DNA from 4 places in the Bacillus sp. JZ105 genome. Region 2 is predicted to be linked to each of the others. Evidence: riboswitches for the same ligand, from Rfam matches in the RefSeq annotation. Region 2 holds a riboswitch; each other region holds the start of a gene.

Region 1 (4,191 bases), 1.7 Mb from region 2:
CACCTGGTCTCATGTTCTCTTCCTTCCTATCTGCCCATAAAAGAGCGTTCGTTCATCTTTTGATTCACTCTATTCTACTATACTTCTTCCCGCATGAACATCTCTAGTTCTGTTAGCTAAAGTGGACAAACTGGACACGATTTATACGGCTGTCGGCTGTACTCTTTGATAAAGTTTTCTTCTTCTGCTATTTGCATGATAAAATAGACGCAATATCTAAACTTGGAGGTCATGTGTGATGGCAAAAGAAAGCTCATTTGACATTGTATCGAAGGTTGAACTGCCTGAAGTGCAAAACGCTGTTCAGGCAGCATTGAAAGAAATTAAAAACCGTTATGATTTTAAAGGAAGTAAAAGTGATATTTCTCTCGAAAAAGAAGAGCTTGTTCTCATTTCTGATGATGACTTCAAACTTGAGCAGCTAAAAGATGTGCTTGTGACAAAGCTGATCAAACGAAATGTTCCAACTAAAAACATCGATTACGGAAAAACCGAGCATGCCCTAGGCGGTACAGTACGCCAGCGTGCGAAGCTGATCAGCGGGATTGATCAAGACAACGCCAAAAAGATCAACGCGCTCATCAAGCAGTCTGGTATCAAAGTGAAATCACAATTTCAGGATGACCAAGTGCGTGTGACAGGGAAAAATAAAGATGATTTACAAGAAGTGATTTCTCTTATGCGCAAGGCTGATTTGCCGATTGATGTCCAATTTATAAATTTTCGATAAATTTCAAATTTTCCATTGATTATTTCTGCATTTTTCGTTACAGTTGATGGAAGTTCAATTCATTGACATGTTCATATCGCTTTCTTATCAAGAGAGGCAGAGGGACTGGCCCTGTGAAGCCTCAGCAACCGGTGTAGTAGAAATTTATTTTCTATGACCAAGGTGCTAAATCCAGCAAGCAACTGCTTGGAAGATAAGGAGAAGAATTACGATACAGCCAAAAAGTCTTCTTCTTATCAGAAGGCTTTTTTTGTTACATAGAAATAAGGAGGAATACAATGGGCCTATTACAAGACTTACAAAACCGCGTACTGATAGCTGACGGAGCGATGGGAACACTTTTATACTCTTACGGCATTGACCGCTGCTTTGAAGAATTAAATTTATCGAAAGAGGATGAAGTGAAACGCGTTCACGAGGCATATGTGCAGGCTGGCGCTGACATCATCCAAACGAACACATACGGCGCGAATTATATTAAACTATCCCGCTACGGCTTAGAGGAAGAAACAAAACGCATCAATACAAAAGCGGTACAAATTGCAAAAGCAGCCGCAGGCTCTGCTTATGTACTCGGAACAATTGGCGGCATTCGGACGTTTAACAAAAATGCCTACTCTATAGAAGAAATCAAAAGAAGCTTTAGAGAGCAGCTGTACATCCTATTAAATGAAGAACCTGACGGATTGCTGCTTGAAACGTATTATGACATAGAAGAAGCAAAGGCTGTTCTCCAAATTGCCCGCAAAGAAACGACTCTTCCGATTGTCATGAACGTCTCTATGCATGAACAAGGCGTTTTGCAGGATGGTACGCCGCTGAAGGATGGTTTATCTGAGTTATCATCTCTTGGCGCAGATGTCGTCGGCATCAACTGCCGGCTGGGCCCTTATCACATGATTCAGGCACTAGAAGGCGTTCCACTTTTGGAAAATTCGCATTTATCTGTCTATCCTAACAGCAGTCTCCCCTCTCTTGAAGCAGGCAGACTCGTCTATGATACCGATAACGATTATTTCCGAAAAAGTGCACTTGAATTTAGAAATCAGGGCGCACGTATTATCGGAGGCTGCTGCGGAACAACACCTCAGCATATTAGCGCAATGGCTGAAGCGGTCAAAGATTTAGCACCGATCACTGAAAAAGAAGTGAAGGTGTTAAAAGAAGAAATCATTTCCATCCAAGATCAGCGCACTGAGCCAGGTCTTGATGAGCTGGCTGTGAAAAAACGTTCGATTATCGTAGAGCTTGATCCGCCCAAGAAGCTGAACTTCGAAAAATTTCTCGTTGCTGCAAATGAATTAAAAGATGCTGGCATTGATGCATTGACGTTAGCCGATAATTCTCTTGCGACTCCGCGCATTAGCAATGTCGCTTGCGGCGCATTATTAAAGCAGCAGCTCGATATGCGTTCTCTTGTTCATATCACATGCCGCGACCGTAATTTGATTGGACTTCAATCTCATTTAATGGGGCTCGACACCCTTGGATTAACCGATATTTTAGCGATCACAGGCGATCCATCTAAAATTGGAGACTTCCCAGGTGCAACATCTGTGTATGATTTAACCTCCTTTGATTTGATTCGACTCATCAAACAATTTAACGAAGGCCTTTCTTTCTCAGGAAAGCCCCTTGGCAAAAAGACCAATTTTTCAGTGGCTGGCGCGTTTAACCCAAATGTGCGCCATATTGATAAAGCAGTCAAACGTCTTGAGAAAAAAATCGAATACGGTGCTGATTATTTTATTTCACAGCCTGTTTATTCTGAGGAACAGCTTGTGAAAATTCATGAGGAAAGCCGCCACTTGGATAAACCGATTTATATCGGCATTATGCCGTTAACAAGCAGCCGAAATGCCGAGTTTATTCATCACGAAATTCCAGGTATCAAATTATCTGATTCTATTCGTGACATTATGGCCAAAGCTGGCGAGGATAAAGAAAAGCAGCGAGCAGAAGGCTTAGCAATTGCCCGCTCTTTATTAGATACAGCCTGCGAATTGTTTAATGGCATTTATTTAATTACTCCTTTCCTTCGATCAGATTTAACAGCAGAACTGACCACCTACATCCATCAGAAAGAAAAGGAGTCTAACGTCCATGTCAACTATCACTGAACAGCTCAAAAAACGCATCCTCGTCCTTGATGGGGCAATGGGCACAATGATTCAAAACGCCAACCTGACAGCAGAGGACTTTGGCGGAGAAGAGTATGAGGGCTGTAACGAGTATTTGAATGTGACAGCCCCTCACATCATCTCTAAGATCCATAGGGAGTACCTCGAAGCAAATGCTGACCTCATTGAAACAAATACGTTCGGCGCGACAGAGCTCGTTCTTGATGAATATGGGCTTGGCCACCTTGCCTATGAACTCAATGTTCGAGCTGCGCAGCTGGCAAAGGCAGAAGCAGACCGTTTCTCCACACCGGAGCAGCCTCGTTTTGTTGTAGGCGCAATGGGCCCGACAACGAAAACATTATCTGTGACAGGCGGCACAACCTTCAGTGAGCTCGTCAGAAACTATGAAGAGCAGGCCCGCGCTCTGATTGACGGAAAGTGTGATGCCCTTCTTTTAGAAACAAGCCAAGATATGCTGAATGTAAAAGCTGGATTCAAAGGGATTCAAGAAGCCTTTCAGCAGACGGGCATTCAATTACCACTCATGGTATCAGGAACGATTGAACCGATGGGCACCACCCTTGCTGGCCAGGATATTGAAGCCTTTTATATCTCTCTTGAGCATATGAAACCCATCAGTGTGGGCCTTAACTGTGCGACTGGTCCAGAATTTATGACAGACCATATTCGCACGCTATCCTCCATTGCAAAGTCAGCGGTGAGCTGCTATCCGAATGCTGGTCTCCCAGATGAAGAAGGCCAATATCATGAATCCCCTGTCTCTCTTGCTAAGAAAATCGCCGCCTTTGCTAAGGAAGGCTGGTTAAATATCGTCGGCGGCTGCTGCGGGACTACACCTGCGCATATTCAAGCATTGTCAGATGAAGTACGCACGCTTCAGCCGCGTCATATCACTCGCGAATCGCCGCAGCATACCGTATCAGGAATTGAGCCTCTTATTTATGAGGATTCGATGCGTCCTCTTTTTGTAGGCGAACGGACCAATGTCATTGGTTCTCGCAAATTCAAACGGCTCATTGCGGAACAAAAGTTTGAAGAAGCAGCAGAAATTGCTCGTGCTCAAGTGAAAAATGGCGCTCACGTCGTTGATGTGTGTCTCGCCGACCCAGACCGTGATGAGGCAGCAGACATGGAAGGCTTTTTACAAGAAGCCATGAAAAAGGTGAAAGCCCCTTTTGTCATTGATTCAACGGATAAACACGTGATTGAAAAGGCACTCACCTATTCTCAAGGGAAAGCCATCATCAATTCCATCAACCTTGAGGATGGCGAGGAACGCTTTGAAGAGATTCTTCCTCTTGTGAAGCTATATGGCGG
Region 2 (4,191 bases):
ACAGATTCAAATGGTTTAAGAGAAAGCGGCTCACGGTAAATATTATATCCACCGAACAGCTCGTCTGCTCCCTCACCAGAAAGAACAACCGTCACTTGTTTCTTCGCTTCCTTTGCCACGAAGTACAATGGAATCGCCGCCGGATCAGCTAAAGGATCATCTAAATGCCAAACAATTTTCGGAAGCTCATTCATATATTCCTCAGGAGAAATCACCGCGCTGAAGTTTTGTAAGCCAAGCTTATCAGCCGTTTCCTTCGCTACATCAACTTCACTAAAGCCATCCTGCTGGAAGCCAACAGAAAACGTCTTCAGCTCAGGATGAAATTCCTTTGCGACAGATACGATGAAAGAAGAATCGATACCACCTGATAGGAATGAACCAACAGGTACATCACTTCTCATATGAATTTTCACAGAATCATAGATTGCATCGCGGACTTCTTCAATCAGCTTTTGTTCTTGTGTTTGCTCAGGCTTGAATTGAACCTTCCAGTAAGTCTTAAATTCAATCTCCTGTCCTGGGCGTAAAGTAAACTGATGACCTGGCTCTACTTTGTGAACCTTTTGATCAAGTGTATTTGGCTCAGGTACGAACTGGAATGACATATATTGCTGTAAGGATGTCTCATCAAATAAAATGTTCTCGTTCACTGCCATCAAGCTTTTGCGTTCAGACGCAAAGTACACTTGCTCATCCATTTGTGTAAAATAAAGCGGTTTGATGCCAAAAGGATCTCTTGCGCCATATAATAATTGCGCTTCTTTATCCCAAATTAAAAATGCAAACATGCCGCGAAGCTTTGAAGCCGCTTCTTCTTTATAATGACGGTATGTGGCAAGAAGTACTTCCGTATCAGAATCTGTGCTGAACGTATAGCCTTTTTTCACAAGCTCTTCCTTCAGCTCCACATAGTTATAAATTTCTCCGTTGAAAATAATCCAATACTTTTCATCTTCATAAGAAAGCGGCTGCTTTCCGTGCTCAACATCTATAATACTTAAACGTCTAAATCCAAATCCTACATGCTCATCATGAAAGTAACCCTCATCATCCGGACCACGATGAACGATGAGACGATTCATTTGTTTAATTAGCTCTTCCTGTTCAGTAGTTTCGGACAATGGACGGTGATTAAATACACCAACAAACCCACACATATTATTGCCTCCACGTTATGTTATTTCTTAAAAGTAGACCTATAATTAGACAGTATTTTGTCCGATTTTGTTTCACATTTTTTCGCTTTTTGCAGATTTTTTTTTAATCAAAAGGAAAACCGCTTAAAATAAGCGGTTTTTTATGTTGTTATTGTCCCAATGCTTCTTTGCGAAGTGTATCGGCTTTATCCGTTTTTTCCCACGGAAGATCTAAGTCGTGACGGCCGAAATGCCCGTATGCAGCTGTTTGTTTGTAGATCGGACGGCGCAGGTCAAGCATTTTAATAATGCCAGCTGGACGAAGATCAAAGTTTGCACGAACCACTTCAATTAATTTTTCTTCAGAAGCTTTTCCTGTTCCGAATGTATCAATTGAAATCGATACAGGCTGTGCAACCCCAATTGCATAAGCAAGCTGTACTTCACAAGAATCTGCAAGGCCGGCAGCTACGATGTTTTTCGCTACGTAACGTGCAGCGTATGCCGCAGAACGGTCAACCTTCGTTGCATCCTTACCTGAGAAAGCACCGCCGCCATGACGAGCGTATCCGCCATACGTATCAACGATGATTTTACGTCCAGTTAAACCAGCATCCCCTTGAGGTCCACCGATCACGAAACGGCCAGTTGGGTTAATAAAGTATTTTGTCTGTTCATCAATCAGTTCACTTGGAACGACAGGACTGATGACATGCTCTTTTAAGTCACTTTGAATTTGTTCAAGCGTCACTTCTGGTGCATGCTGCGTAGAAATAACCACTGTGTCAATACGAACTGGTTTGTTTTGCTCATCATATTCAACTGTGACTTGTGTTTTTCCGTCTGGACGAAGGTATGCAAGTGTTTCATTCTTGCGTACTTCTGTTAAACGGCGAGATAATTTATGCGCTAGTGAAATTGGCAGCGGCATGAGCTCTTCGGTTTCGTTGTTAGCAAAACCAAACATCAATCCTTGGTCACCTGCACCAATCGCATCAATTTCTTCTTCAGTCATTGTTCCTTCACGTGCTTCAAGCGCTTTGTCTACACCTTGCGCAATATCAGCAGACTGTTCATCAATTGATGTAAGTACCGCACATGTTTCCGCATCAAAACCATATTTCGCACGTGTGTAGCCAATTTCCTTAATTGTGTCACGCACCGTCTTTGGAATATCGACATAAGTAGACGTTGTAATTTCACCGCTTACTAATACGAGACCGGTTGTAACAGAAGTTTCACAGGCAACACGTGCATTTGGATCTTTCTTTAAAATTTCATCCAAAATGCTGTCTGAAATTTGATCACAGATTTTATCCGGATGTCCTTCTGTCACTGATTCTGAAGTAAATAAACGACGATTTTGACTCATAATGGCTATTTCCTCCTGTACAAGACCACATCATCCCAAGATGAGGCCTCCAATATGATACGGAACTCGTTCCCTCTTATATTTGAAAACGTTTATATTAGAGATGTTATTGGCAATTTGTTCATATGATATCCCAAAAATAAAAAAACCATTTCCTTCATTGCGAGGAAAGGGTCTGAGATCGCATGCCTTTCACTCTTATCGCTCAAGGTGTTCTTGTACCTTGCATCAGGTTAGCACCTTGGTTTCTCAGCATTTTCATGCCTTTTTCATAAGAAACCGGTTGCTGGGCTTCATCGGGCCTGTCCCTCCACCAACTCGGGATAAGAGTATCCGTTCAATAAGATATCTTATCTTAAACCCTTGCGTCATGTCAATGCTTCATAAGAATTATCTCCCTCTTTTTTCTCCTCACCATTAGCATCACCAAAAAGCATATTTTCATAGCAGAAATGAAAAAACACACACAAAAATTTTTAAATAGTATAGACTATTATTATTAATGTGTTATACTAATCGAAACAAACAAATTCAACGGTAAAGGAAGGGTTTTTTTATGAACTCAGTGGATTTAAAAGAAGATTTGCAGTCATTGCTCTCATTAGAAAATACGCACCAAAATTTATCTGTTCCGAAACTTGTTGAAAAGATTTTGGCACGTAATGAAGGCGTTTTAACATCAACTGGAGCTGTCCGCGCTACAACGGGAGCCTATACAGGACGTTCGCCTAAAGATAAATTTATCGTCAAAGAAGAAAGCTCTGAACATAAAATCGATTGGGGTCAAGTAAACCAGCCGATCTCCAAAGAAGCATTTGACCGTTTATATACAAAGGTTGTGTCATACTTAAAAGAACGTGATGAACTATTCGTCTTTGAAGGTTTTGCAGGCGCTGATGAAAGATACCGTATGCCGATTACAGTTGTAAACGAATTCGCATGGCACAATCTTTTTGCCAAGCAGCTATTTATCAGACCTGACGGGTCAACACCTTCTTCAAACGAAAAACCTTTCACCATCTTATCTGCACCGCACTTTAAAGCAGATCCTGCAACAGATGGCACAAACTCTGAAACGTTTATCATCGTTTCTTTTGAAAAACGCACGATTCTTATCGGTGGAACAGAATATGCAGGAGAAATGAAAAAGTCCATTTTCTCTGTGATGAACTACCTGCTTCCTGAGCAAGACATTTTATCCATGCACTGCTCAGCAAACGTAGGTCAAGAAGGCGATGTGGCCCTATTCTTCGGACTTTCAGGTACGGGTAAAACGACGCTTTCTGCAAGCGCAAGCCGCAAGCTGATCGGAGACGATGAACACGGCTGGTCTGGCACAGGGGTCTTCAATATCGAGGGCGGATGCTATGCGAAATGTGTGAACTTGAGTGAAGAAAAAGAACCGCAGATCTACAAAGCGATCAGCTTCGGATCAGTTCTTGAGAACGTTGTGCTTGATGAAGAAACACGTGAAGCGGATTATGATGATACATTCTTTACTGAAAATACACGCGCTGCTTACCCAATCGAAATGATTGATAACATCGTGAAACCAAGTATCGCAGGACATCCATCTGCTATTGTCTTCTTAACAGCTGATGCGTTTGGCGTCTTACCTCCAATCAGCCGTTTAACAAAAGAGCAGGCAATGTACCATTTCTTGAGCGGGTACACAAGTAA
Region 3 (4,191 bases), 790 kb from region 2:
CAAAGGATACGTTAAAAGAAGCTGTAGACATACTTGAAGGATAAGGCATAGGGGGTGTTGCACCCCCTTATGCACCACAAAGGAGGAAAGATCATGTCATTAGTGTTTATTGGACTTGGCGTTTTGTTATTGCTGTTACTTATGGTTGTCTTTAAGTTAAACGCTTTCATTTCTTTGATTATTGTCTCTTTAATTGTTGCTGTGTTAGAAGGGATGACACCACTAGAAGCGATCGCTTCCGTCGAAAAAGGACTTGGCAGTACGCTCGGACATCTGGCACTCGTTCTCGGTTTTGGAGCGATGCTTGGGAAATTGATGGCTGATTCTGGCGGAGCTCAGCGGATCGCGATGACACTTATTGACCGATTTGGCATCGGAAAAATCCAATGGGCGACGATGCTGACTGGGTTTGTGATTGGAATTGCTCTATTTTATGAAACCGGATTCATTATCTTAATTCCATTGGTCTTTACGATCGCTCAGGCTGCAAGACTTCCTGTGCTGTATGTGGGTATGCCGCTCGTCGCTGCACTCATCACCACACATGGCTTCCTCCCTCCTCACCCAGGACCGACTGCCATTGCGAATGTCTTTCAGGCAAACATGGGACAAACCTTATTGGTTGGGATTATTTTAGCGATTCCTGCTGTTTTAGTAGGCGGACTTCTTTTTACGAGACTATTTAAAAAAGAGCAGTTGCACGCACATATCCCAAAGAACTTATTTAATCCAAAGGAATTCACAGAAGAAGAAATGCCTAGCTTCGGCATTAGCATTTTCACCGCTGTTTTGCCTGTATTACTTATGACATTCAGAGCATTTCTAGAAATTTTCTTCCCATCCTCCCCATTGCTGCCAACTGCTGAGTTTTTAGGCGAACCGGCGATTGCACTATTAATCTCAGTGCTGCTTGCCATCTACACGTTTGGGCTTGGAAGAGGAAAGAGCATGCAGGATGTGATGAAGTCCATCACGGATTCTATCGGCTCTATTGCTATGATTCTATTAATTATTGCAGGCGGCGGTGCCTTTAAACAAGTGCTCATTGATAGCGGCGTCGATCAATACATTGCAGGGATCATGCAAGGAAGCACACTTTCTCCCCTGCTTCTGACTTGGCTCATTGCTGCTGTCCTTCGTGTCTCTTTAGGATCAGCCACTGTCGCCGGTCTCACGGCGGCTGGTATTTCTGCACCACTGATTGGCCTGACGGGTGTCAGCCCTGAATTAATGGTGATCGCAACAGGTGCCGGCAGTATTACGTTCTCTCATGTGAATGATGCAGGTTTCTGGATTTATAAAGAATACTTTAACCTATCAATGGCTCAAACCTTTAAAACGTGGACATTGATGGTCACTGTGCTTTCACTTGTCGGACTAGCTGGTGTTCTTGTTGCTGATTTGTTCATGTAGGAAATTAAATTGTAAAAACCATTGACTTTTCCCTGAAAACGTTGAATAATTGTGTTTATTAAGAAAATTGAATCAAAAGGTAACCTTATTAAGAGTGGTGGAGGGACTGGCCCTGTGAAACCCGGCAACCGCTGTTCCTAGGAACAGAATGGTGCTAATTCCTTAAGCAAGCAGATGCTTGTTTGAAGATAAGGCAGAGTTCTCACAGTATATGATGCTCTTCCTTATCTAAGGAAGAGCTTTTTTATTTGATTTTTTAACCTGAAGAAAGAAGGGATTCAGCATGACACAAGTACAAACCATTGGAAAGAAAACAACAAAACCGCCATTCCGCGCAGATCAAGTAGGAAGTTTACTTCGTTCAGAGCGCATCAAGGAAGCACGCAAGCAAAAAGCAGACGGTACGCTGACAGCAGAGCAGCTCCGACAAATTGAAAACGAAGAAATTACACGTATTGTAGAGAAGCAAAAAGAAATTGGGTTAGAGGTTGTCACAGATGGTGAGTTCCGACGTGCATGGTGGCATTTTGACTTTCTTGAAGGACTCGATGGAGTTGAAGGATTTGAAGCAGATCAAGGCATTCAATTCCATAACACAACGACAAAAGCTAGAGGTATCAAGGTAACAGGCAAGATCGATTTTACAGATCATCCAATGCTGGAGGATTATCGTTTCCTTCACAGCATCGCTGGTGATCATACGGCTAAAATGACGATTCCAAGTCCGAATATGCTCTTTTTCCGTGGAAAGCTTGAAGAAGGAGTGTATGACAGCTTAGAGGAATTCCACCATGATGTGGCACAGGCATATAAGAAAGCAATCCGTGCTTTTTATGATGCAGGCTGCCGCTACTTGCAACTGGATGATACGGCATGGGCAGTGTTCTTTTCTGAAAAAGGCCATGAACAAATCAAAGCCTTTGGCCGAAAAGAAGATGAACTTCGTGAATCGTTTGCGAAGACAATCAATCAAGCTGTTGCCGACCGCCCAGAGGACTTGGTGATTACGATGCACATTTGCCGCGGTAACTTTAAATCAACTTGGGCAGCTGAAGGTGGTTACGAATCAGCAGCAGAAACAATTTTTGCCGGCTTAGATCTTGATGGTCTCTTTTTAGAGTTTGACGACGATCGTTCTGGCGGATTTGAGCCCCTTCGATATGTGAAGAACCCAAACCTTCAAATCGTACTAGGCCTTGTCACTTCAAAATACGGAGAGCTTGAGCCAGTTGAACAGATTAAAAAACGTATTGAGGAAGCTGCTCAATATGTAGACATTAACCAAATCTGTTTGAGCCCACAATGCGGATTCGCCTCAACAGAGGAAGGCAACCTGTTAACAGAAGAGCAACAATGGGAAAAGCTGCGTCATGTGATTGAGATTGCTGATCAAGTGTGGACTTCGTAGTCCCTCAAAGACAAAAAAAGACAAACCACAGTATGAGCGGTTTGTCTTTTTCTTTTATGCATCCAAATGTTCCCCATTTGTCGCAATCACTTGTTTATACCAGTCGAAGCTTTTCTTTTTCTTTCTATCTAATGTACCGTTTCCTTCATTATCACGGTCAACATAAATGAAGCCGTAGCGTTTTTTCATTTCAGCCGTTGATGCGCTGACAAGGTCAATTGGGCCCCAGCTTGTATAACCGATCAGGTCAACTCCATCTGCGATCGCTTCTCTCGCCTCTAGCAAATGGCTTCTGAGGTAATCAATTCGGTAATCGTCTTGAATGGATCCGTCTTCTTCTACTTGATCGACAGCACCCAATCCATTTTCTACGATAAACAATGGCTTTTGGTAGCGGTCATACAGCTGATTCAGTGTTGTACGAAGTCCTTTCGGATCAATTTGCCAGCCCCAATCACTTGCTTCTAGATAAGGGTTTTTCACACCTTCAAATAGGTTACCGCCAGTCACTTGTTCAAGGATCTTTGGATCTGTACTCGTTACAAAACTCATATAATAACTGAAACCAATATAGTCCACTGTATGGTTTCTTAAAATGTCTTCGTCCCCTTCTTGGAACTCGATGTTGATGTCATTTTCAAGGAAATAACGTTTCATGTAACTTGGGTAATAACCTCTTGCCTGTACATCTGAGAAGAACAATGTTTTACGGTCTTGCTCAATTGCAGCAAACATATCTTTTGGTCTTGAGCTGTACGGATAAGTTGTCATCGCCGCAATCATACAGCCGATTTTCGCATCAGGAATGATTTCGTGTCCTGCTTTGACAGCCAAAGCACTTGCAACAAATTGGTGATGCGCTGCTTGATATTGAATACTTTTCTCGTCATCACCCTCTTCAAATACAAGTCCGCCGCCAGTGAAAGGCGCATGTAATACAACGTTGATTTCATTGAAGGTCATCCAATATTTCACTTTATCTTTAAAGCGAGTGAACAATGTTTTCGCGTATGTTTCATAAAGATCCACAAGCTTACGGTTTCTCCATCCGCCGTAGTTTTTCACAAGTGCGAGCGGCATTTCATAGTGAGAGATGGTGACAACTGGCTCAATTCCATGCTTATGCAGTTCATCAAATACTTTTTCATAAAAAGCGAGGCCTGCTTCATTCGGTTCCGCATCGTCGCCATTTGGGAAAATACGCGGCCAAGAAATGGATAATCTGAAGCACTTGAATCCCATTTCTGCAAAGAGTGCAATATCTTCTTTATAGCGATGGTAGAAATCGATTGCATCATGATATAAGTTAAGGTCTTTCATTGATTCATCGAATGGGTGCATAATACCATTTGGTGATACATCAGCTGTCG
Region 4 (4,191 bases), 1.2 Mb from region 2:
CGGGAGAGAATTTGCATCCTTATATGACCTATCATTGCTGGGCGGTATCCTGATCAAAGCCACAACCCTTGAACCGAGATTTGGCAATCCGACTCCAAGGGTAGCCGAGACAGGAGCTGGTATGCTCAATGCAATCGGCCTTCAAAACCCAGGTCTAAAAGGCGTGCTTGAAAATGAGCTGCCTTGGCTTGAGCAGTTTGATACGCCTATTATTGCGAATGTTGCTGGCTCACAGGTTGAAGATTATGTTGAAGTAGCCAAGCAAATCAGCCAAGCAAAAAATGTTCATGCCCTTGAACTGAATATTTCTTGCCCAAATGTTAAAACCGGCGGAATCGCCTTTGGTACAGATCCAAATATGGCAGCATCATTGACAAAAGCAGTCAAGAAAGTCTCTTCCGTACCTGTCTATGTCAAGCTGTCACCTAACGTAGCCAATATTGTAGAAATTGCTCAAGCGATTGAAGCTGCTGGAGCGGATGGACTCACCATGATTAACACATTAATTGGGATGCGTTTAGATTTAAAAACGGGGAAACCCATCCTTGCCAATAAAACAGGCGGATTATCAGGACCAGCTGTCAAACCTGTCGCTGTACGTATGGTGCATGAGGTGAGTCAAGCGGTTTCTATTCCGATTATCGGGATGGGCGGAGTGCAAAGTGCTGAAGATGTACTTGAATTTTTACTAGCAGGTGCAAGTGCAGTCGCTGTCGGTACAGCGAATTTTGTGAATCCATTTATTTGCCCGGAAATCATTGAAGAGCTGCCAAATGTGTTAGCAGCATATGGTTATTCATCTGTAGAGGAATGTATCGGAAGGAGCTGGAAACATGAAGCACTTGCCCATCATCGCGCTTGATTTTCCATCAGGGCAGGACGCGCTTGCCTTTTTAGATCCCTTTGAAGGGACACCATTATTTGTGAAGGTCGGCATGGAGCTGTTTTACCAAGAAGGACCTGCCATCCTTGAAGCGCTGAAAGAAAAAAATTGCCGCATTTTTCTCGATCTAAAATTACATGACATTCCAACAACGGTCCAAAAAGCGATGAACCGGCTTGCCACACTTGGCGTTGATTTGGTCAATGTGCATGCTGCTGGCGGGAAACGAATGATGCAGGCTGCATTAGAGGGACTTGAAAGCGGGACTCCTGCTGGACAAAGCCGTCCGGGCATTATTGCAGTGACCCAGCTGACTAGTACGTCAGAAGACATGATGAGAAGCGAGTTACTCATTGACCGTCCGCTGCAAGAGGCTGTGATCCGGTACGGACAATTAGCATATGAAAGTGGACTGGACGGTGTTGTTTGCTCTGTTCATGAATCTAAAGCACTTCATGAACATATCTCACCCTCTTTTCTCACTGTAACGCCAGGGATTCGCTTACCGAATGATCAAACCGATGACCAAAAGCGTGTGGCGACACCTGCCTATGCAAAAGAGCAAGGTGTTTCACAAATTGTTGTCGGAAGATCAATCACAAAAGCTGATAAACCATTAGAAGCCTATCATCAAATTTTGAAAGAGTGGGAGTGACTGCCAGATGAAATCAAAAATCGCGAAACATCTATTACAAATCAAAGCGGTCTCATTAAAACCAGACGAACCGTTTACATGGGCGAGCGGTATAAAATCACCGATCTATTGTGATAACCGCCTCACATTATCATATCCAGAAGTCAGACACGACATTGCGGAAGGTCTAAAAGATTTGATTCTCACTCATTTCAAGGGAGCAGAGGTTGTCGCGGGTACTGCAACAGCAGGCATTCCGCATGCGGCATTAGCAGCAGACCGCTTGAACATCCCGATGTGTTATGTCAGAAGTAAGCCGAAAGCACACGGCAAAGGAAATCAAATTGAAGGGGCCGTATCGAAAGGCCAAAAGGTTGTCGTCGTCGAAGACCTTATCTCCACAGGAGGCAGTGTGCTGGAAGTGGTTGCTGCTCTTCAAGCTGAGGGCTGCGAGGTACTAGGAGTTGCCGCAATCTTCACATACGGACTGCCAAAAGCAGCGGCCGCTTTTCAAGAAAAAAATATTCCATATGTCACCCTGACAGACTATGACACATTGACAGACGTGGCACTTGAACTGAAAGCGATTGAGCCGTCTGCGATGAACAAACTAAAACGCTGGAGACAAGACCCTTCCTCTGAATCTTGGATGGAAGAAACGGTCTGAAAAGTCAAAGTCCATCGTTAACAATTTTAAAGCTGTGCCTGCCCGCACGGCTTTTTTATTTGGGTAAAAATAGTAAAATAGACTCAAATTTTAATAAAAACTAATCCTATCAATAAAGTCGGGTTGACTTTTGTTTGAATTGTGTTAATATTTAAGACAAATTGAAACTCTTATCCAGAGAGGTGGAGGGACTGGCCCGATGAAACCCGGCAACCTGCGATTCGCAAGGTGCTACTTCCTGCAAAATGATTCTATTTTGAAAGATAAGGAAATTGCGAGCTTCCTCATCTTTCTTTCGGACTGAAAGAAAGTTTTTTTATTTTAACGGTGAGGAGGAAGAGGAGATGGAAGTGAAACAAAATCAGGATGAGGACTTAGTAAAGCATATGCAAGAACTGATTGGGGATATGAAATTCGGTTCAATTACGTTAATTGTTCAGGACGGTCAAGTGATTCAAGTGGAAAAAAACGAAAAAATTAGATTAAAGTAGTGCGGAAAATAGCAATATGAGCGGTACTCCGGAAGGGGAGAAATCATGTTAACTTATGAAAATTGGCAAGAGCCGTCCATTACATTTCAAGAGGATGATTTGTATAAAGGAGCCCTGTCTGTACTGAAATGGGCGTACGGTCATTATGGTGACCAGCTCGTATATGCGTGCAGCTTTGGGATTGAGGGCATTGTTCTGATTGATCTGATTGCAAAAGTAAAAAAAGATGCGAGAATTGTCTTTTTAGATACAGGTCTGCATTTTAAAGAAACTTACGACACAATTGATGCGGTAAAGGAAAGATATCCGGGTTTAGATATTGTACTGAAAACGCCTGAGCTGACGGTTGAACAGCAAAATGAGCAGCACGGTGATCAATTATGGAAAACTGATCCTCAAAGCTGCTGTCATATGCGTAAGGTCATTCCTTTGCAAGAAGCCCTGTCTGGTTATCCAGCATGGCTTTCTGGTTTAAGAAGAGAGCAGTCACCAAAACGAGCAGGGACGAATTTCTTAAATAAGGATGAAAAATTCAAATCAGTGAAAGTATGTCCCCTCATCCATTGGACGTGGAAGGACATATGGAGATATGCATCTAGAGAGGAACTTACTTATAATCCGCTGCATGACCAAGGATATCCAAGTATCGGCTGTGCACCGTGTACACAGCCAGCATTTACTGCAGATGATCTGCGTTCTGGCAGATGGTCAGGCACAGCAAAGACAGAGTGCGGATTACATGAGTAAGGGAGCATAATGTATGGAAATCGCCGCAATTTTATTTAGTCTATTCTTTGCTTTAAACATAGGCGCAAGCGGAGCAGCTGCTTCTATGGGCATTGCGTATGGATCAGGTGCCATTCAAAAGCCCATTTATGCACTCAGTTTTTGTGCAGTTGGGATTTTAGCAGGTTCAGTGATTGGCGGCGGTGAGGTCGTCAAAACGATCAGCTCTGGTATTATGCCAGAATCAGTCATTACACTTGAAATCGTTTGTATTATCATTGGTTCTGCTGCACTATCACTTTTCATAGCAAATCTGATGGCGATTCCTTTATCAACAAGTGAGGTCACAGTAGGGGCTGTAGTTGGTGTGGCAGTCGCATATAAAGTTTTGTTTGTGAAATCCATTTTAGTGATTGTGGCATTTTGGGTTATCATCCCGCTTTTCGCCTTTCTTTTTACCTTTGCTGTCGTCAAAATCATCAGAATGTTCCCTAAACGGAAGCTGTCTAAAAAAGGCACAGCTATTTTATCTGTCGTATTAATCCTCAGCGGATTTTTAGAGGCATTTTCAGCCGGTATGAACAATGTGGCAAATGCCGTCGGCCCGCTCGTCGCTTCAGGCGTTTTGTCAGTTGGGCAGGGAACACTTTACGGCGGAATCTTTGTCGCAGCAGGGGCCCTCTTGCTAGGTAGAAGAGTACTGGAAACAAACGGAAAGAAAATTACCCGCTATCAAACAGGCGAAGGGATTTTACTTTCGAGTACCGGTGCCGGGCTTGTCATCGTCAGC

Evidence for each region. Region 2 has a riboswitch for S-adenosylmethionine ahead of metK (methionine adenosyltransferase). Riboswitches for the same ligand answer to the same signal wherever they lie in the genome.
Region 1: linked by a shared signal. The riboswitch ahead of M1D81_RS05460 (bifunctional homocysteine S-methyltransferase/methylenetetrahydrofolate reductase) and the one ahead of metK (methionine adenosyltransferase) in region 2 are both predicted to bind S-adenosylmethionine.
Region 3: linked by a shared signal. The riboswitch ahead of M1D81_RS18455 (5-methyltetrahydropteroyltriglutamate--homocysteine S-methyltransferase) and the one ahead of metK (methionine adenosyltransferase) in region 2 are both predicted to bind S-adenosylmethionine.
Region 4: linked by a shared signal. The riboswitch ahead of M1D81_RS07815 (DUF2292 domain-containing protein) and the one ahead of metK (methionine adenosyltransferase) in region 2 are both predicted to bind S-adenosylmethionine.

The regions. Positions count from the first base shown of each region.
Region 1 is NZ_CP096387.1:1,098,997-1,103,187, reverse strand. Features, by position in the region: gene M1D81_RS05470 (CvfB family protein) at 1-13, opposite strand, end outside; gene M1D81_RS05465 (YajQ family cyclic di-GMP-binding protein) at 239-730, shown strand; SAM riboswitch class I at 812-930, shown strand; gene M1D81_RS05460 (bifunctional homocysteine S-methyltransferase/methylenetetrahydrofolate reductase) at 1,009-2,850, shown strand; gene metH (methionine synthase) at 2,834-4,191, shown strand, end outside.
Region 2 is NZ_CP096387.1:2,783,182-2,787,372, forward strand. Features, by position in the region: gene asnB (asparagine synthase (glutamine-hydrolyzing)) at 1-1,160, opposite strand, end outside; gene metK (methionine adenosyltransferase) at 1,309-2,511, opposite strand; SAM riboswitch class I at 2,707-2,841, opposite strand; gene pckA (phosphoenolpyruvate carboxykinase (ATP)) at 3,068-4,191, shown strand, end outside.
Region 3 is NZ_CP096387.1:3,576,709-3,580,899, forward strand. Features, by position in the region: gene M1D81_RS18445 (four-carbon acid sugar kinase family protein) at 1-44, shown strand, start outside; gene M1D81_RS18450 (gluconate:H+ symporter) at 94-1,413, shown strand; SAM riboswitch class I at 1,496-1,608, shown strand; gene M1D81_RS18455 (5-methyltetrahydropteroyltriglutamate--homocysteine S-methyltransferase) at 1,697-2,821, shown strand; gene M1D81_RS18460 (glycoside hydrolase family 1 protein) at 2,876-4,191, opposite strand, start outside.
Region 4 is NZ_CP096387.1:1,535,887-1,540,077, forward strand. Features, by position in the region: gene M1D81_RS07800 (dihydroorotate dehydrogenase) at 1-862, shown strand, start outside; gene pyrF (orotidine-5'-phosphate decarboxylase) at 834-1,538, shown strand; gene pyrE (orotate phosphoribosyltransferase) at 1,546-2,184, shown strand; SAM riboswitch class I at 2,352-2,454, shown strand; gene M1D81_RS07815 (DUF2292 domain-containing protein) at 2,571-2,675, shown strand; gene M1D81_RS07820 (phosphoadenylyl-sulfate reductase) at 2,721-3,422, shown strand; gene M1D81_RS07825 (inorganic phosphate transporter) at 3,436-4,191, shown strand, end outside.